4 regions of the Oleiagrimonas sp. MCCC 1A03011 genome follow, and region 1 is predicted to be linked to each of the others. Evidence: predicted binding sites of a transcription regulator. Region 1 holds the regulator's gene; each other region holds the start of a gene.

Region 1 (3,235 bases):
CCTTGACTGCGGTGTGGCCGAACATCTCGCGCACGTTGAGCACGCCCAGACCGCGCACTTCCAGCAGGTCGCGGATCAGCGACGGGCAGGTGCCGTCGATCACGTCGGGTGCGATCAGGGTGAATTCGGTGGCGTCGTCGGCGACCAGCCGGTGGCCGCGCGTGACCAGCTCCAGCGCCAGTTCGCTCTTGCCCGAGCCGGGTTCGCCGGTGATCAGCACACCGATGGAGTAGACCTCCATGAACACGCCGTGCAGCGTGATCGAGCGCGCCAGGCTGCGCGCCAAGTGGTACTGCAGCCAGGTCAGCAATTCGTGGCCACGCTTGCTGCTCAGCCACAGCGGCGTGTCCGATTCCTCGGCCGCATCGCGCAGGTCCGAAGGGACGCTCTGTTCCTTGCTGATGATCAGCGCGATGGGCGCGTTGGCGATGATCTTCTGGATGGTCTTCCAGCGCTGGCGCGAGTCGAGGCTGTCGAGATAGCGCAGCTCTTCGGTGCCGATGATCTGCACCTTGTTGGGATAGATGATGTTGAGATAACCGACCAGCGACGGCCGGCGCGACTGCGAGCGGTCGATCTTGACGACGCGCGATTCGCCGCGCAGGCCGGCGACCCAGCGCAGCGCCATGCGGTCTTCCACGTCATCGAAGAGTTGTCGGGCGGTCAGCTGTTCCACGTGGGCCACTCATGCGGGGCATGGCGGTCATTGTGCCAGTTTGCGGGAAGTGCGTCGCCCGTTCATTGCGCGCCGGGCCGGTCGAGGATGGACCGGCCCGGCGGTGCGGCGGCGTCAGCCGGCGCGCATCTGGCGCACTTCGGCGCGGTGATGATCGGTCAGCTTTTCCTTGTGCTTGCGCAACTGTGCGACCAGCTTGTCGATGAGCACGTCGATGGAGGCGTACATGTCGCTGTCGCAGGCTTCGGCATGCACGGTGGCGCCGGCCGCGTTGACGGTGCCCTCGGCGCGTTGCTCCAGTTTCTCCACGCTCAGGACCACGTTGAGCGAGGTGATGTTGTCGAAATGTCGCGTGAGGCGGTCCAGCTTGGATTGCAGGTGATCGCGCAATGCCGGGGTGACGTCGATCTGGTGGCCGCTGAGTTGAACGTGCATGGTCGCCTCCTGAAAGGAATGATTGGATTTGCCGCATGGCGGCATGACGCCGGAAGTCCGGTGTCGGGCAATCCCTCGCGAGGGCAACCCATGCTTCATGCCAGTCGCGCAGTTCGTGGTCGGAGCCTGGGCGCGATCGGGTTGCCTGGTGTGTGGTGCCTGTTTTCCATACCTCCTTGATTCTGACGTTGGGGGCGTGAAAGGGTTCCCTCAAGTTTCTCAGCCGATACGCTGACGTTCATTCGAGCTGGGAATGCGCAATTGCTCGCGGTACTTGGCGACGGTGCGGCGTGCCACCTGGATGCCGCGTTCGTTGAGATGTTCGGCCAACGCCTTGTCCGACAGCGGTCGGCTGGTGTCCTCTTCGTCAACCAGCTTGCGCAGCATGGCCTGGATCGCCGTGGCCGATGCGCTGCCGCCGGTGTCGGTGGAGACGCCGGAGGAAAAGAAATACTTGAATTCGAAGGTGCCGCGCGGGGTGTGCAGGTACTTGCGCGTGGTCACGCGCGAGATGGTCGATTCGTGCATGCCGACTTGCTCGGCGACTTCGCGCAGCACCAGCGGGCGCATGGCTTCCGGGCCGTAGTCGAGGAAGGCGCTCTGCCGTCGCACGATGGCCTCGGCGACCTTGAGGATGGTTTCGGCGCGCGACTGCAGACTCTTCAGCAGCCAGCGCGCTTCCTGCATGCGCCCGCGCAGGTACGCCGCGTCCTCGCGCGAGGCCTGCTTGATGAGGCTGCAGTAATGCTGGTTGAGGCCCAATCGCGGCTGCGAGTCGGGACTGAGGCTGACGCGCCAGCGCGTGCCGTCGCGCCATGCATAGGCGTCGGGCGTGACGTATTCGGTCGGTGTGGGGTCGAGGCGCGCGCCCGGCCGCGGGTCGAGGCTGCGAATCAGCGCGCTGGCGTCGGCGATGTCCTCGATGGGTGACTTCAGTTTGCTGGCCAGGCGCGGCAGGTCGTTCTTGGCCAGCAGGTCCAGGCCGATCTCGACGATGCCGCAGGCGAGCGCCAGTTGCGGTGTATCCGGTTCCAGCTGCTGCAACTGGGCCAGAAGGCAGTCGCGCAAATCGAGGCTGGCGACGCCGGTCGGATCGAGACGCTGCAGGCGTCGCCGCACGGCATCGATTTCGGCTTCGTCCACACCGTGCTGCGGCGGCAGGGCGGCGAGCACCGACGCCAGACCTTCGTGCAAATAGCCGTCGTCGTCCAGTGCGTCGATGATGGCCAGGGCGATGGCTTGCTCGCGCGGTGACAGCGATTCGAGGTTGAGCTGCCAGACGAGGTGTTCGCGCAGGCCCTCGGGCGCGGCGTTCTGCGGTTCGAAGTCGTCCTCCTCGCCACCGCCGCTGCCGTTGACGGTTCCGCCGCCGCTGGGGCCGTAGGATTCGGCTTCGCGGGAGGGGTCGCTCTCCCAGTCGTCGGTCTTGGTCTCGGTCGCGTTCTCGGCCGGTGGCTCGGCGTCCGCAGCGGGTTCGGAAGGGTTGCCGTCGACGTCGAGCGTCGGCTCCTCGCTGTCGTCGGTGAACTCCAGCAGGGGGTTGGTTTCGGTGATCTGGCGCAGCTCGGTTTCGAGCTCGAGTTGCGACAGCTGCAACAGGCGGATGGCCTGCTGCAATTGCGGCGTCAGCGCGAGCTGCTGGTTGAGGCGAAGCTGAAGCCCAGGTTTCATCCGTTAATGCAAGTGCTGGGGTGTCAGGTTCATCCTAACCCTATGCGTCGGCCCGAACCAGCGCCTACGCATGCAATCGGTGAAGGCGGTCTCGCTGTGGCGTCAGAGCTTGAACTCGTGGCCCAGGTAGACCTCGCGGACCTTCGGGTCGGCGAGGATGTGCGCCGGGTTGCCCCGAGCCAGCACTTCGCCTTCGTTGAGGATGTAGGCCCGGTCGCAGATGCCCAGCGTTTCACGCACGTTGTGATCGGTGATCAGCACGCCGATGCCGCGGTCCTTGAGGTGGCGCACGATGCGCTGGATCTCGCCGACGGAGATCGGGTCGACGCCAGCGAAGGGTTCGTCCAGCAGCATGAAGCGCGGACGGCCGGCCAGTGCGCGGGCGATCTCCACACGCCGGCGTTCGCCGCCGGACAGGCTGATGCCTTTCTGCGTGGCGATGTGGCTGATTTT
Region 2 (3,235 bases), on a different contig from region 1:
GCGTGTCGTTGGCGATCGCCATGGCTTCGTCCTCGTCCTTGAACGTGGTCACCGAGACCACCGGCCCGAAGATCTCTTCCTGGAAGATGCGCATCTTGTTGTGGCCGCGGAACACGGTCGGCTGGACGTAGTAGCCGTCCTTGAGTTCGCCGCCCAACTCGGCGCGCCCGCCGCCCGCCAGCACCTCGGCGCCTTCCTGCCGGCCGATGTCGAGGTAGGACAGGATCTTCTCCATCTGCTCGTTGGAAGCCTGCGCACCGATCATGGTCTCGGGATCGAGCGGGTTGCCCTGCTTGATCGCGTTCACGCGCTCGATCGCGCGTTCCATGAATTTCTCGTAGATCGATTCGTGCACCAGCGCGCGCGACGGGCAGGTGCAGACCTCGCCCTGGTTGAGCGCGAACAGCACGAAGCCCTCGATGGCCTTGTCGAAGAAATCATCGTCTTCGCGGGCGACATCGTCGAAGAAGATGTTCGGCGACTTGCCGCCCAGTTCCAGCGTCACCGGAATCAGGTTCTGGCTGGCGTACTGGCTGATCAGGCGGCCGGTGGTGGTCTCGCCGGTGAAGGCGATCTTGGCGATGCGGTCGCTGGACGCCAGCGGTTTGCCCGCCTCCAGACCGAAGCCGTTGACGATGTTGAGCACGCCCGGCGGCAGCAGATCGGCGATCAGCTCGGCCCAGACCAGGATGCCGGCCGGAGTCTGCTCAGCGGGCTTGAGCACCACGCAGTTGCCGGCGGCCAGCGCCGGCGCCAGCTTCCAGGTCGCCATCAGCAGCGGGAAATTCCACGGGATGATCTGACCGACCACGCCCAGCGGTTCATGGAAGTGGTAGGCCACCGTGTCGTGGTCGATCTCGCTGATGCCGCCTTCCTGGGCGCGGATCGCGCCGGCGAAGTAGCGGAAGTGATCCACCGCCAGCGGCAGATCGGCGTTCATCGTCTCGCGGATCGGCTTGCCGTTGTCCCAGGTCTCGGCATGCGCCAGCAGTTCGAGGTTTTCCTCCATGCGGTCGGCAATGCGGTTGAGGATCAGTGCGCGCTCGGCCACGGACATCCGCCCCCAGGCATCTTTGGCCTTGTGTGCGGCATCCAGCGCGGCTTCCACATCGTCCTTGTCCGAGCGTGCGATCTCGCAGAACGGCTTGCCGGTGATCGGCGTGATGTTCTCGAAGTAGCGGCCCGCCTTCGGCGCGACCCACTGGCCGCCAATGAAGTTGTCGTAGCGCTGCTTGAAGGGCACCTGTACCGGCAGGTGGTGTTGTTCCAGCTTGGTCATGTCCTCGGCTCCCGTTGTGTGCAAGGTGTACAGGACAACGCACAGGTCGTGCCAACCACGCGCGGGAACGATTCGCACTTCGGGAGCGTGGCGAGCAATGCCTTCTATTACATGAAGTTATGAGCGCATACCGTTTCAAGCCGAGACAATCCGTCGCGCACTGCACTTGCGCCGGGCACGGATTGTGTGCTCTGTAGGGAGACAGTCGCCTGAGACACTGTCGCAGAATGCGACAGTCGGGAGTTCGCCATGCGCCGTACCCTCTCCACCGACAGCATCCGTTCCGCGCGCCGCCGCTTCTTCGAAGCCGGTCTGCCGCCGCGGGGACTGGTCTCCGACACCATCGCGCAATCCTGGAACCGCTGCCGCGCACTGGGTTTGGCCAGCGACGCACGGCTGGACGCCGGCCCGCTGGAACAGGCCGCCGTGCGCGCGCTGCGCGAGCGCTACGAAGAACTGTGCCGCCTGTGTCGACCGGAGATGGAAGCGCTGTACACCGACGCCCAGGCCACCGGCAGCGTGGTCATGCTGACGGCCCCGGACGGACTCATTCTCGACGCCATGGGCAGCGCGGACTTTCTCGACAAGGCCGCGCGGGTGTCCCTGCGACCGGGCGTGACCTGGAGCGAGGACCACACCGGTACCAACGCCATCGGCACCGCACTGCACGACAAGCGCGCGGTCGAGGTGCGCGGCGCGGAGCACTACTTCGGCGCGCACCGCGTGCTCAGCTGCTCGGCCTCGCCGATCCTCGACGGACGCGGTCGCATCGTCGGCCTGCTTGACCTGTCCGGCGAGGCCAGCGTGCATCACGTGCACGCGCTGGGCATGGTGCGCTTCGCCGTCGACCAGATCGAGCGCCGCCTGCTGGAACGCGAGCTGGCCGGACGCGAGGTCATCCGCCTGCATGCCGACGCCGCCCTGCTCGGCACGCACCGCGAGGGCGTGCTGGTGTTCGAGGACCACCACCTGGTCGCCGCCAACCGCTACGCGCTGGACATGCTGGGCGTGGACTGGGACGAGGTCGGCCGCTGCCGCTACAGCAGCCTGTTCGAATCGGCGCAGCCGCGAGGCCGGGGCGTGCAGGAACTGCGCGGTCCGGGCGGGATCGCGTTCCAGGCGCAGCGCGACGTGATCCCGGCGCGGCTGCCACGCACCGCGCGGCGCAGCGCCGCCCCGTCGACGCCGACCAAGCGGATCGCGCCGCTCTTCGACGACGCCATGCGCGACGCCCTGCAGCGCCACGCGCGCCTGCTCGATGCCGACATTCCCGTGCTGCTGCAGGGCGAGACCGGCAGCGGCAAGGAAGTCGCCGCGCGCGAACTTCATCGCCGCAGCCGGCGCGCCGACGCGCCCTTCGTGGCGATCAACTGCGCTGCGTTGCCGGAAAACCTGATCGAATCGGAACTGTTCGGCTATCGGCCCGGCGCCTTCACCGGCGCGCGCCGCGAAGGCGCCACCGGGCTGCTGCGCGACGCCGACGGCGGCGTGCTGTTCCTGGACGAGATCGGCGACATGCCGGCCGCCCTGCAGACGCGTCTGCTGCGCGTGCTGCAAGAACGCGAAATCACGCCACTCGGCGGCGGTCGCGCCACGCCGGTGGATTTCGCGGTGATCGCCGCCAGCCATCGCGACGTCGCCGCCGACGTCGAAAGCGGCCGCTTCCGCGCCGACCTGTACTACCGCATCGCGCAGACCACGCTATGCCTGCCGCCACTACGCGAACAGGCGGATCTGGCCGACCGCATCACGCAGCTGTGGCGCGCGCTCGGCGGCGACGACCAGAACATGCCGCTGGCGCCGCAAACCCTGCAGCACCTCGCCACGCTGTCCTGGCCGGGCAACATGCGCCAGCTGATCGGCGCGCTGCGCACGCTGCTGGCGCTGGGCACGCCCGGACAGACCATCGCTCCCGAGGACCTTCCCGCCAACCTGCAGCCGGCTCGGGAAACCGGC
Region 3 (3,235 bases), 290 kb from region 1:
CGTATGGCGGCACAACGGTGACACGCCCATTTCTTCGCGAAGCCCCGTATCCAGATGCCTTCCCTGGCCCTTGAACTCCCTGCTGTAAACACTCCACGCCTCGCTCGAGAACCACGGAGCACCGAACTTCGCACCCCCGCGAAGTTCGGCTTGGGTGCCTTCCCTGACCATTACACGCCTTGTTGTGAACGCTTCGATCCTTGCCCGGCCACGGCGTCCCCAGCCTGCCGGGTTTCCCCTCGCCCCCACTTCAATGCACCCGGATGCGGTCGTAGCCGTCCCACTGACTGGCGTCGGACAGGATCACCTTGTCGCCGGCCTTCAGGCCACGCAGGACCTGCACACGGTCCACCGACGTCGCACCCACACGCACCGGCACACGCGTTGCGGTGCCGCCGTCGCCGTCGAGACGGAACAGACTGATGTCGCTGTCGGCCTTGGCCAGTGCCGGGCGGCCCACCGACAGTACGTTCTTCAATTGCGCGATGCGGATGCGACCGTCGACCGACAGATCCGGACGCGCACCCGGCGGCAGCTTGCCGAGCAGACGCACGTCCACCTGCACGCTGCCATCGGTCACCGCCGGATCGATGCGCTCGACCTGACCCGATACGACACCGTTGTGGGTATCCACGCTGACCGGCATGCCCATGGCAACGTCCTTGGCCTGCACCTCGGGCACCTTGAGCCGCGCGATCAGCACGTCCGGACGCGCCACCTGCGCCAGGTTGGCGCCGGCCGCGACCTGCGCACCCTCCTGCACGGCCACCTGCTGCAAAACGCCGGCGATGCCCGCCTTCACATCCAGCGCATCGGCCTGACGCTGGCGCAGCTGCAGATTGCTGCGCTGCTGCGCGAGATGCGCTTCGACCGCATCCATCTGCGCATGCAGGCTGGCCGCGAACGACGCCACGCGCTGCTTCTCGATCTCCATCCGCGCCTTCAGTTGCTTCAGCGCGATCTGGCCCTGCTGAAACTCCACGCGCGGGATCAGGTTCAACTTCTCGGCCTTGGCATCCGCGTCGGCCTTGACCTTGGCCGAAGCGTAATCGGACTGCGCCTTGGCCAGTTCGGAGCGCTCGTCCAGCAACTGCGACTGCAATTGCGCGCGCTTGGAAGCGACATCCGCCTCGGCCGCAGCCACCTGCGCCTGCGCATTGCGCAAAGCATCGGCCACCTCCGGATTGCTGAGCTTCATCAGCACCGTGTCCGGCTTCACCTTGGCGCCGGGCCACACCCGGATGCTGTCGACCTGGGCCGCCGTGACGGCCGAGATCCAGCGCTTGTGACGCGATACCAGCGTGCCGGTGGCGCGCACCTCGCGCAGCATGTCGCCGCGCTTGACCGTACCGATCCACAGACTCGAACGATCGGCACTCGGCAGCGCCGGCCCCATCCAGGCTGCTGCGGAGACGACGACGGCCAATGCCAGCACGCTGCCGCCGATCAGCAGCAGGCGTTTTCGCTTCTTACGTTGCTTCAGTTTCGGGTTGGCGATATCCATAACCCAGATACAGCAAACACCGTGCCACGCCAGCGAACACTGAAAAATGCATGAAATAACAATCCACTAGCCTTTTCGTGTTCAGCCAGAATCAAACGCGGGCATGTCCGAATCCGGACATCATCATCCGCATGCGTACGCCAGCCACGCGGATGGCGCAGCGCCGGCGCAACGCTGGCGTCCACCAACGAGCCACGTAAGATGCACGCAACGACCGCCACGGAGTGACGCATGTACACCCTCTACTTCGCCCCCGGCACCGCCGCCATGCTGACGCACCTGACGCTGATCGAATGCGGCGCTCCCTACGAACTGAAGGCGGTGGATCTGGCCGCCGGCGAACAGCGGAGCGAGGCCTATCTGGCGCTCAATCCCGCCGGCACCGTGCCGACGCTGATCGTGGACGGCGCCTCGCATGGCGAAACCGCGGCCCTGGCCATGCTGCTGACCGAGCGCCACCCCGAAGCGAAACTCGCCCCGGCCATCGGTGATGCCAAGCGCGCCGACTATCTGCAATGGATGTTCTACCTGGCCGACACGCTGCAACCGGGTTTCCGGCAGTGGTTCTATGCCGACGAGTTCGTGCCCGAGAGCGCCGAGAGCATTGCCGAAGCCGGCCGCCGCCGCATCGAGGCCTCCTGGACGCATATCGCCGAACACCTCGACACGCATGGCCCGTACATGCTCGGCGAGACCTTCAGCGTCGTCGACCTGTACGTCGTCATGCTGATGCGCTGGGCGCGCAATATGCCGCGGCCGGCCACCGACTGGCCATCGCTGGCCGCGCTCGCTGCGAAGGTGAAGGCACGCCCGTCGTGGAAGATGCTCTACGAGCGCGAACAGCTCAGCGAATGGGCGTGAATGCGGCACCGCCCGGGCCGGAGGCCTGGGCCGTCTACCTGCTCGAATGCGCCGATGGTCGCGTCTACACCGGTATCGCCCGCGACCCGGAGAAGCGCTATGCCCAGCACGTCGCCGGCAAGGGCGCGCGCTTCACCCGCAGCAACCCGCCGCGACGACTGCTGGGGTGGGTCTGGGTCGAATCGAAGAGTGCCGCACTGAAACTGGAAATCGCCTGGAAACGTCTGCCGCGTGCCGCGCGAATCGAGGCCCTGCACACCGCGTAAACGTGCTCAGGCAGCCGCCAGAAATTGCGCGTGGAACATCGAGGCCAGCATCACGCCAAGCCCGGCGAACAGCGCGATGCCGACGATCACACCCAGCGCATTGACCGCAAAGCGCATCGGCGGCAGATGTGCCCAGCCGCCGGCCTGCCTCGCCTGCGGCTGCAGTACCCAGACCAGGGCCGCAATCCAGGCCACCACCACCACGATGCGTACCGTCATCGTCGACGGGTTCATCTGCGGAAACACCAGCAAGGCGAACAGCGTCAGCAGCAGCGATAACGCGCAGACGATCCAGTAGCGGTAGCGTGTTCTCATGGCGTGCTCTCCTCGGACGATGACGGCCTGCTGGCCGCACGGGCAACGGTTCGCGCACCGCGCCTGCAGCGGTCACGGTTCGTCAGGATACGGGAAACGCGAACGCAGTTCAGACGTCGCTTGGGTGCAGGTATCCGGCGGCCCGGCACCCGAAGTGGCCACGCGGCGCCGGTGCTCCGGGTGCGCGCCTGATGAAGTGCCATGACGCCGCAGCAGGCGTGTCGCGACCAGAAGATTCTTCGCCGGCAGCACCAGACCCGACTCCAACGGCGTCAGGAAGAGCGACATG
Region 4 (3,235 bases), on a different contig from region 1:
AGTTCGAGACGGGAGGCGTGGGAGCCGGAGCCGTTGTTTGCCACAGCGGATTTGCCATCGACGGCGACGATCATGTCGCCGGCCTTGATGCCGGCTTTCTCGGCGGACGAGCCGGGCGTGATCGCGGCGACCTTCAGGCCCTTGTCGGTCGGCATCATGACCAGGCCGAGCATGCCGCGGTCCGGATCGGCCATGAAGCGATAGGCGTAGACCTTGGGGTCGTCGGCGTGCATGCGCACGGCGAGCTTGCCCATGCGCTCACCCAGTTCTTCCATGCGCTTCTGCAGATGCTGGAATTCCTTCTGCAGCTTGGCCTGTTCGGCGGGACTGGGTGTCGAGGGCGGCGGTGCGGCCTGGACCGCGAAAGCGGCCAGCAGCAACGCAGTAATACAGAGAATGCGTCGGTACATGAGGTGTCTCCTCGGGGTCACAGTTGAATGGCTGCGCTGCGGCTTTCGGCCATGGCGCGTTGATCGGAGACCGGCGACTGGCTGACGCGCAGCATCGCCAGGTCCTGGAGCAGGTTCACGCGCTGCTGCCACAGCGCCTTGCGTGCGGGCGTGTCGCCGGGTGCGGAAAGTTGCAGATCGACCAGACCGATGCGGTCCTGCAGATCCACTGCACGTGCCAGAGCGATTCCTTGCAGCGGTGCGCCGTGGGTGCGCAGTTCGCTCAGCCATTGCTCCATGCGCATGGAGCGATGCTGCAGGGTGGCTACGGTCGGCATGGCGGTGTGCGCCGTTGCCGGGTTTTGCATCGGTGTGGATACGTGTGTCTGCGTTTGCAGGGGGGCGCGGTCAGGCGATGTCGCGTCGTGCAGAACGGGCATGCCCAGTGCGAGCAGCAGGCTGGCGGCTGCAGCCAGCGGAAGAATGCGGCGCAACCGCCGGCGACTGCGTCGGCGCGAGACGGCGCGTGCATGGATGCGCGACCAGGTCTCGCTGTCGGGGGCATGCTCGGGCAATTGCGACAGCGCTTCGCGGAGGCGGTCCGGCCCGGCGTCGTGCTGGTTGTGGGGAGGGAACATGTTCATGATGCGTTGCCCGCGGCGTTGATCAGGCAGGGCGAATAGCCCGGTTCGGGTTGCAGAAGTTCACGCAGGCGTTGCGTGCCGCGCGCCACCTGCGACTTGGAAAAGCTCACCGTACGGCCGAATTGTTCGGCGATCTCGACATGGGTGTAACCCTCGACGTGGTAGAGCCACAGCACGGCGCGCGCGGTGTCCGGCAGTTCGGCCAGGGCGCGTTCGAGCGTCGGCGCGTCGGCGTGTATCCAGGGAGCGGGCGCATGGTCGACGAAGGCGTCTTCTTCGAAGGGGGCGTCCGCGAAACGGCCGCGTTTGCGCAGCACCATCAGTGCTTCGTTGATGACCAGCCGCCGCAACCAGCCCCAGAAAGGCGCATCGCCGCGGAACTGTCCGACTCGCTCGAAGGCCTTGAGCATGGCGTCCTGCAGTACTTCCTGTGCACTCTCGCGTTGCCCGGTCAGGCGTAACGCGAGGGTGAACGCAGGGCGTTCGAATCGGCGATAGATCTGCTCGAACGCATCCAGGTCTCCCGCGCGGAAGCGGTCGATGAGGGTGTCGGGCAGGTCCTGCCGGAATGTCGAGTTCGGGTTCACGTCTTACATGATGCGCCAGGAACAGAAAGGGTCGCACCCGTCTCCGGCGTACGCCGCGAATGCTCGCCGATAGTGTCCGGTCAGTGTCCGCGGACACTTTTCGGTAGGGGCGCTGGCTTCTTCCATTCTCATGGAAAACATGTGGTTAGCTGGTCTGGCCGGGGTTGGCACGGGGCTTGCAGACAATTCACCTGAACGCGCCTTTCATGCGCAGGGGATTGCTACATGATTCGAGATACATCCGCGCAGGACCAATTGATCGAGGTCCATCCCAAACGTCGTCGCCTGGTTCTGATCGGAATCGGGGTCGCAGTGATCGTGGTGATCGGACTGCTGGTGCCGAGCCTGAAGCACATGCTTTCGGCCTCGAGCTCGGTCAGCGCGTCACGGCTGTCGTTTGCCACCGTGCAGCGGGGTGCGTTCGTCAACGACATTGCCGCCGACGGTCGCGTGGTCGCTGCTGTCCGCCCGACGCTGTACGCCAACTCACCGGGCATGGTTGCGTTGAAGGTGCACGCCGGTGACACGGTCAAGCGCGGTCAGGTGCTGGCGACGATCGACAGCCCCGAGCTGAAGAACAAGCTGGCACAGGAGAAATCGAATCTGGATGCCATGGAAGTCGATTACGAGCGCGCCAAGATCGATGCGCGCAAGCAGCGTGGCCAGCTCGAGCAGAATGTGGAGACGGCGCGGATCGATGTGCAGAGCGCTGATCGCGATTTCAAGCGTTATCAAGAGGCGTTCAAGAACGGAGCGTTCACGCGCTCGGACGTTGATCATGCCAAGGATTCGTTAGAGAAGGCGCAGATCAAGCTCAAGCATGCGCAGAGCGATCTCAGCCTCAATCGCGACAGTCTTGGTTTCGACGTCAAGGCCAAGAAACTCGCGCACGACCGACAGGCATTGCTGGTCCAGGATCTCGAACGTCGGGTCGGAGAACTCAATGTGCGTTCGCCGGTGAACGGTCAGATCGGCCAGCTGTTCGTGGCACCGCGCGCCACTGTGGCCAAGGATGCCAAATTGCTCAGCGTGATCGATCTGTCGGCACTCGAGGTCGAGGTGAAGGTGCCAGAGAGCTTCGCTCGGGATCTCGGTGTCGGCATGCCGGCGCGCATCAGCGGCAACGGAAACGCCTGGAACGGTCAGGTGAGCGCCATCTCACCGGAGGTCGTCAATGGCGAGGTGGCTGCGCGGGTACGTTTCGAGGGCGCCAAGCCCGAGCACCTGCGCCAGAACCAGCGTCTGTCGGTGCGCATCGTGCTGGACAAGCGCGACAACGTGCTGACGGTAGCGCGCGGTTCCTTCGTTGACGAATCCGGCGGTCGCTACGCCTATGTGGTGCACGACGGCATCGCGGTGAAGACGCCGATCCGCGTCGGCGCCAGCTCCATCGACAAAGTCGAGATCCTGCAGGGCCTGAAGGTCGGCGACAAGGTGGTGATCTCGGGCACCGACAACTTCAACGGCGCCGCGCGCGTGGCGATCAGCGATTGATCGTCATGCGCTCCGTTCCGGATTCGGCGAAGAGTTTTTAAGGAACATGTACCTGTATCCACCCGTTCTGCGCAACATCGTGACGGAATACCTCTGAGTCATCCGTGCCACCTGAACGGGC

Evidence for each region. Region 1 encodes sigma-54, which starts transcription at its own class of promoters, with help from an activator protein. Its sites were predicted from a motif close to TGGCACGNGCNTTGC; they were not measured.
Region 2: a site for sigma-54 is predicted at 1,319-1,333, ahead of adh (aldehyde dehydrogenase). Genes of this name have one in related genera too.
Region 3: a site for sigma-54 is predicted at 1,517-1,531, ahead of BTJ49_RS02675 (HlyD family efflux transporter periplasmic adaptor subunit). Genes of this name have one in related genera too.
Region 4: a site for sigma-54 is predicted at 1,786-1,800, ahead of BTJ49_RS06135 (HlyD family efflux transporter periplasmic adaptor subunit). Genes of this name have one in related genera too.

Annotation. Positions count from the first base shown of each region.
Region 1 is NZ_MSPY01000001.1:303,079-306,313, reverse strand. Features, by position in the region: gene hprK (HPr(Ser) kinase/phosphatase) at 1-676, opposite strand, end outside; gene raiA (ribosome-associated translation inhibitor RaiA) at 791-1,111, opposite strand; gene BTJ49_RS01495 (RNA polymerase factor sigma-54) at 1,331-2,782, opposite strand; gene lptB (LPS export ABC transporter ATP-binding protein) at 2,885-3,235, opposite strand, start outside.
Region 2 is NZ_MSPY01000002.1:117,799-121,033, reverse strand. Features, by position in the region: gene adh (aldehyde dehydrogenase) at 1-1,279, opposite strand, end outside; gene BTJ49_RS04160 (sigma-54-dependent Fis family transcriptional regulator) at 1,529-3,235, shown strand, end outside.
Region 3 is NZ_MSPY01000001.1:590,222-593,456, forward strand. Features, by position in the region: gene BTJ49_RS02675 (HlyD family efflux transporter periplasmic adaptor subunit) at 251-1,504, opposite strand; gene BTJ49_RS02680 (glutathione S-transferase family protein) at 1,736-2,365, shown strand; gene BTJ49_RS02685 (GIY-YIG nuclease family protein) at 2,362-2,631, shown strand; gene BTJ49_RS02690 (hypothetical protein) at 2,638-2,946, opposite strand; gene BTJ49_RS02695 (hypothetical protein) at 3,019-3,235, opposite strand, start outside.
Region 4 is NZ_MSPY01000002.1:554,508-557,742, forward strand. Features, by position in the region: gene BTJ49_RS06125 (PDZ domain-containing protein) at 1-410, opposite strand, end outside; gene BTJ49_RS15730 (hypothetical protein) at 428-1,027, opposite strand; gene BTJ49_RS06130 (sigma-70 family RNA polymerase sigma factor) at 1,030-1,620, opposite strand; gene BTJ49_RS06135 (HlyD family efflux transporter periplasmic adaptor subunit) at 1,846-3,114, shown strand.